One region of the Paenibacillus sp. AR247 genome, then DNA from elsewhere that is predicted to be linked to it. Evidence: predicted binding sites of a transcription regulator. Region 1 holds the regulator's gene; the other holds the start of a gene.
What was found. The regulator NrdR, encoded in region 1, represses ribonucleotide reductase genes. The targets are predictions, from matches to a motif close to AACACNATATATNGTGTT.
Positions count from the first base shown of each region.

Region 2: the regulator NrdR is predicted to act here: its motif matches at 2,187-2,204, upstream of nrdI (class Ib ribonucleoside-diphosphate reductase assembly flavoprotein NrdI).

Region 1 is NZ_PCZT01000002.1:288,690-292,097, forward strand. It holds gene CPT76_RS01800 (AraC family transcriptional regulator) at 1-839, shown strand, start outside; tRNA gene CPT76_RS01805 (tRNA-Ala) at 888-960, opposite strand; gene nrdR (transcriptional regulator NrdR) at 1,197-1,664, opposite strand; gene CPT76_RS01815 (alpha/beta-type small acid-soluble spore protein) at 1,879-2,097, shown strand; gene CPT76_RS01820 (lytic transglycosylase domain-containing protein) at 2,189-2,752, opposite strand; gene coaE (dephospho-CoA kinase) at 2,749-3,345, opposite strand; partial or broken gene CPT76_RS38715 (MntP/YtaF family protein) at 3,360-3,408, opposite strand, start outside.
Region 2 is NZ_PCZT01000020.1:39,381-42,788, reverse strand. It holds gene CPT76_RS27320 (sugar-binding transcriptional regulator) at 1-736, opposite strand, end outside; tRNA gene CPT76_RS27315 (tRNA-Arg) at 977-1,051, shown strand; gene clpP (ATP-dependent Clp endopeptidase proteolytic subunit ClpP) at 1,260-1,856, shown strand; gene nrdI (class Ib ribonucleoside-diphosphate reductase assembly flavoprotein NrdI) at 2,284-2,643, shown strand; partial or broken gene CPT76_RS40635 (ribonucleotide reductase N-terminal alpha domain-containing protein) at 2,630-3,408, shown strand, end outside.

The DNA.
Region 1 (3,408 bases):
ATTTTGCCTATAAACGAAAAAGCGTCAACTATGAGCATAAAGAAACCTTCCATTCCCATCTCGGGGTGGAAATATTGTTGATCCATCAAGGGAAGGGGACGATGATCGTCAATAACAACCGCTACGACATCAAACCGGGCATGCTCTGTATTTTTCAGCCTTATCAGCTTCATCATCTCAAGCTCGAATACGACGAAGGCCAATGCTTCGAACGTTCCCTTGTGACCTTTGAACCGACGATGTTTGAGTCTTATTTTGAAAAATGGCCTTCGCTTCATACCTTTTATCGATTCATATATTTAGGGGAACTCCCTGTTCCGTGTTTATATGATACCGGGGATGAGCTCCACATCTTGGACGCTGTCTACAAAAGCTTGGATGATCAATTACACGCGCTTTCAGAGGCAGAAAGATATGAGGAATTTTCTTTATTTCTCGTTATGCTGTACCGTTCGATCCAACACGTATGGAATCAGCGGACGGAAGCCGGGCTGCCGAAACCGGCCCTTCGCCAAAATCATCAGGTGGAGCACATATTGACATGGATCGAGGCCAACTATACGTTACCGTTTCGATTGGACGACATGGCCAAGTCGCTTCATTTATCTCCTTATCATGTATCGCATCTTTTCAAAGAAGCGACAGGCATCAGCATCTCCGAATACATCATGGCCCGCCGGGTCCATCAATCCGTTCTGCTGTTAACGACCACCAAAAAACCAATCTCGCTCATTGCTGAGGAGATTGGTTTGGCAAACAGCTCTTATTTTTGTAAATTGTTCAAACAGCGCATGGGCATTACGCCGCACCAGTACCGGAAGAAGTGGGCCCGGACTTAATATAAAAAGAAAAACAAAAAACCCTTGATTCCCAAGGGTTTTCTTCTATGGAGCCTAGGGGGATCGAACCCCTGACCTCATCGCTGCCAGCGATGCGCTCTCCCAGCTGAGCTAAGGCCCCTTAATATTTTCTACTGATTTATTATGTATCAGCGACTCTTATAATTTATCAAAGATTTATGCATGTGTACAAACAAAAAAATTCAAAAAAGATTTTGGAGCTCACGCAAGTGTTCAGCCTTATGCTCCCATGCCATGGCCACCGCCAAAAGCAAAAGAGGCCCTAAGGCCCTTTTGCTCTTTTAAGATGGTTGCATCCTCTGTAACGGACCGGCAAAGCAGCATGCTCCCTTACGGTTAGTCCTCCACCGTATTTTTGGACAGCAGCCCCTTCAGCTCTTTCATGAACATGTTGATATCTTTAAATTGGCGGTAAACCGACGCAAAGCGGACATAAGCCACCTCGTCCACGGGATACAGCTGCTCCATCACCAGCTCGCCGATCTGGCGGCTCTCCACCTCCGCCACGGCGGTGTTGCGCAGTGATTTCTCCACCTCGGAGACGATCATGTCAAGCTGCTCCACGGATACCGGGCGCTTCTCGCAGGCGCGAATCAGGCCGCGGAGGATTTTATCCCGGCTGAACTCTTCCCGGCTTCCATCCTTCTTGATGACCATCAGCGGCGTTTCCTCCACCATCTCAAACGTGGTAAAGCGCCGGCTGCACTTCTCGCACTCACGCCTGCGGCGGATCGATTTATTTTCGTTAGCGGGCCGTGAGTCCAGCACTTTCGTGCCGGCATAATCACAGTACGGACATTTCATGGTAAACTCCCTTCCTTTGCAAATCACGGTGTATATAGAACAAAATCACGAACATTCACAGGGTCCGAATATCGCGAACCCTTATCCCATCAGGGATTAACTTGCCGCCTCACCGAAATGTATTAAATTTCCAACAAAAACTTTTCAAAAAGAGTAATGAACTTTTGAGCTTCGAGACATAATACATTTACAAACAGCGAGGAGGTGAACAACAATGGCTTCCAACAACAACAGCTCCAACAACCTGGTAGTACCTAAAGCTACCGCAGCCCTGAACCAATTGAAATATGAAGTCGCTCAAGAACTGGGTATCAGCATCCCACAAGACGGATACCAAGGCAACATGACTGCATATGAGAACGGTTCGATCGGGGGACTTATCACTAAACGTTTGGTGACCCTGGCTGAACAACAACTGGCTGGTCAATTCTAATTCGGTTTGATACCCGAAGAAGTGTTGGAGACGCTAACCTAGCTTCTCCAATGCTTCTTTTGTTATGTTTAGCGACAGAACAGTACTCCCTTTAAAACTCGCTGTATATCCGCGTGTACTGATTGTAGTAATAAATGACCCGCTGAACGTAGTGCCGGGTTTCCCCGATGGGAATATTTTTGACCGAGTCGTAGGTCCCGTCCCATACGCCCCTTTTCAGCCAACCATCCACTTTACCAGGCCCCGCATTGTATGCGGCGATGACGGCAATCCGGTTTCCTTTAAATTGCTCCGACAGCGTTTTGAGATACCAGGTGCCGATTTCGATGCTGGCCTCCGGCTCATGCTTAATATGGTCCAGCGTCACCTCGGGAAGCTTGGCCTTTTCCATCGCCCAATTGGCCGTATCCGGCATTAACTGCATCAGGCCGAGGGCCCCCTTCTTGGACTCCTTGCCCAGCTTGTAATTGGATTCCACCCGGATAATCGAAGCCACCAGGAACGGGTCGACGTCATAACGCTCAGCCTGCTCACGAATGTTCTCTTTATAATGAATCGGGTAAAACCACGACATCCAGTTCGTATTAAAAAACAGGATGACGACAAATCCTAAAAACAACAGAAGAAGCACGCTTTTTTTGCGTAAAAACTTCATAGCAGGCCCTTCCGGTTCCAAAATTCATCCACTTGGCGCTCCGTCTCGGAAGGTTGTCCACTGTTGTCGATCACAACGTCGGCCCGCTTCTTCTTCTCTTCGATATCCATTTGGGAACGAATCCGCGCGACCGCTTCATCCTTCGTCAGCCGGTTCCTCTCCATCAAGCGTTCCACCTGTACCTCAAACGGGGCATAGACCAGCAGGACCTGCTCAAACATCGCTTCCAGACCCGATTCAAACAGGAGCGGGATGTCCACCACCACCAGGCGGTCCGGGTGCTCCCGTTCAAAGGTCTGCATCTGCTCCCGAATCTCCTGACGGATCGCAGGATGCGTAATATCGTTCAGAGCTTTGCGCTCGCCGGGATCGTGAAACACGATATCCCCCAGGCGTCTGCGGTCCAGCGTTCCGTCCGGAAGGAGGATGGCTTGTCCAAAATGCTCAACGGCCGCCGCCAAAACCGGATGACCCGGGAGCATGACTTCCCGGGCGATGACGTCGGCGTCAACAAGCAGCGCCCCCTTGCTGACTAAGAGGGCGGATACGGTACTTTTTCCTGTCGCTATTCCTCCGGTTAACCCGATGTTCATATCCTTAACTCACCTCATAACAGCTTCATTATTCCCATTACAATTAATAATATTGCCGGCAGC
Region 2 (3,408 bases), on a different contig from region 1:
CGTCCCCGATGCCGTGCATGATGATGCGGCAGTGCCTGATCGCCTGCACGATCTCCTGGATGTTGCGGTCCTGCACCAGCGACTGATACGCTTCATCGCTCAGGAGGTCCGGCACATGCAGCAGCCGGTATTGCGCGCCGACGCGCTTGGCCATGGTGGATGCGATCGTGTTCGCCTGAAACTCCACGCTTTCGCCAAGTCCGCCCCTAGCTGGCACGAACCAGCTGTTCTTCATCGGTACGGCCGCCTGCGGCGTCAACTGCTCCGCCACTTCGGCGAGCGTTGAGCCTCCAGTCACCGCTACGGTGTCCCCTTGGTTCATGACGCCAAGCAGCGCTTTGGCACCCGCGCGTCCCAAGTCACGCTTCGTGAGCGGCGACGATTCGCAATCCCCGGGCACGACCACGACTTTGCGCAAGCCGTACGTCTGGCGGATCTTCTCGCCAAGATCATTGAGGCCGAACAGCACTTTCACCATCGGCTCCATCTGTTCGAGCAGCTTGCTTCCCGCCTCGCTGACCCTCATCCCAGAGCTCTCGATCTCAACCAGGCCCTGGGACTTGAGAAGATCCGTCTCGGCCCGCAGCACCCGCTCGGTCATATGCAGGGATGCAGCGAGCGTTCTCCGGCCGATCAGCTCCGACAGCTTGATCTGATGAAGAATGGTATATCTGGTCTTGAGAACGTCCACGAGATCAGGCAGAAGCTGCTTTTGTATCTCTAATATATCCCGCATTTCTTTCCACTCCTGCAACTTCGCTTCCCTCTCTCCCCTGGCCCTAAAATGTCCCGGGTCAACGTTTTAAGTCCCACCACTATTCTACTCAATAATGGCGCTGGTTGCAAGTAGTCCACTGACTATAATTCACATCAGCCTTTCCTCCTATACAGCATTTTCCTGATTCGAAAAAATTAATAACTTAACCCTTGCATTTTGAGGCAAGCTATCATATAATAACTCTTGCTATTGAATTTTGCGCCCGTGGTCCAATGGATATGACGTAGGCCTCCGAAGCCTGAGATCGAGGTTCAATTCCTCGCGGGCGCGCCATTTTTCTTCAATAGAAGAGAACGCAGAACGGCAACCGTTCTACGTTATGTTTTTAACCAAACGTACCACAGCCAATTAGATGGCTATTTTTTTTACCTTGAGTTTGACTTTCTTTGACTTTTTGTTTGAAATTGTTTATCATGTGGTTAATACGGTAACAGTATGTATAGAATGACCTATTTTGAGCCAATTAAGGGAGGTTTTCCACGTGAGTTATATTCCTATGGTCGTCGAACAAAGCAACCGCGGTGAACGGGCTTACGACATCTATTCCCGTTTGCTGAAAGACCGCATCATTTTCCTGGGCACCGAAGTCAATGACGTGGTCGCCAATTCTATCATCGCCCAGCTGCTGTTTCTCGCAGCCGAAGATCCGGAGAAAGACATCCATTTGTACATTAACAGCCCCGGCGGATCCATTACGGCCGGTATGGCGATTTTCGATACAATGCAGTTCATCAAACCGGACGTATCTACAATCTGCGTAGGCTTGGCCGCTTCCATGGGCGCGTTCCTGCTGAACGCCGGCGCCAAGGGCAAACGCTTCGGCCTGCCGAACAGTGAGATCATGATCCACCAGCCGCTCGGGGGTGCGCAAGGCCAGGCTACGGATATCGAAATCCGCGCCCGCCGCATTCTGAAAATGCGAGACACCTTGAACCGCATCCTGTCCGAACGTACCGGACAACCGCTGGAGCGCATCGAGAAAGACACCGACCGTGACTACTTCATGAGCGCAGCTGAAGCGCAAGAATACGGACTGATCGATAAAGTTCTGGAAAGCACTCCAATCCAAGGCGTGTAAATATTTGCGGCTTTGGAGCCGAAGAAAAACAGGGAATCTCCCCGAATCGATCCGCTTACGGATCGCCGGGTGGCTCCCTGTTTTTTGTTTTTCAAGGCGTCAAGCAGGCTGCAATTGCGCCCATGAACATGATTCTCATAGGCTTGACCACATCAATATATTGATGTATTATTCTAAATACCCGCTTTAAACCATCTACATATTGATTGTCAGCGGCATAGTATATATAACATAATTTCCCACAACACACCATTCATTCCGGTGTTATTTTAAGAAGATCAATTTAATTTTTCAGCGAAGCTGAACCATTCTGTGATCACAAGAATAACGACCACGATATGTGGTGTGGTTATCTACAATGACGTCAATAGACGTTTTTTTTGCGCCCGTGACCACGGCAGAGAACATTATTCAGGAGTGAAGGATCATGCTGATCGTCTATGATTCCAAGACCGGCAATGTCAGACGCTTTATCAACAAGCTGAACATGAGAGCCATTCCGATCGAAGAGCAGGAGCAAGTGAATGAGCCTTACGTGCTCGTAACGTATACAACGGGTTTTGGGCAGGTGCCCGAGAAAGTGTCGAACTTTCTGTCGAAGAACAACCGCATGCTTCGCGGCGTGTCGGCCAGCGGCAACCGGAACTGGGGGCCTCGTTTCGCCAAGAGCGCGGATACGATATCGGAGATGTACCATGTGCCAGTCATCACCAAGTTCGAGCTTTCGGGAACGATACGGGATACGGAGATTTTCAAAGAGAGGGTGCGGAGCATTGAAGCATATTGAACTCAACAACGAAATTATGCAGCGCGGATCGGACGGTTACTTTCAATTGGAAAAAGACCGGGAGGCGGTTGCCGCCTTTATGGAGGAAGTGGAGCGCGATACGATGAAGTTCGGCTCCCTGCGCGAGAAGCTGGATTACCTGATCAGCAACGACTACTATGAGAACGTGTTTGAGCATTACACCTACGACGAAGTCGAGTCCGTGTTCAACCTGACGGCGAGCAGCGACTTCCAATTCCAGTCCTACATGGCGATCTCGAAGTTCTACAAGGACTATGCGATGAGAACCAACGACAAGAAGCAGTATCTGGAGCAGTACCCGGACCGCGTCGCCATCGTGGCGCTGTACTTGGGCGAAGGGAATATCGGTAAAGCGCTCCGAATCGCCGAAGCGATGATCGAGCAGCGGCTGCAGCCAGCGACCCCGACCTTCCTCAATGCCGGCAAAAGCCGTCGCGGCGAGCTGGTCTCCTGCTTCCTGCTGGAAATGGACGATTCGCTCAATTCGATCAACTACGTGCTCGGCACCTGCATGCAGCTGTCCAAAATCGGCGGCGGCGTCGCCGTCAATTTGTCCAAGCTGCGTGGGCGCGGCGAACCGATCAAAGGCGTGGCCGGAGCGGCCAAAGGCATCATGCCGGTGCTGAAGCTGATGGAGGACGCCTTCTCCTATGCCGACCAAATGGGCCAGCGCAAAGGCTCGGGTGCCGGATACTATAACATTTTCGGTTGGGATGTCATCGAGTTCCTTGATTCGAAGAAAAT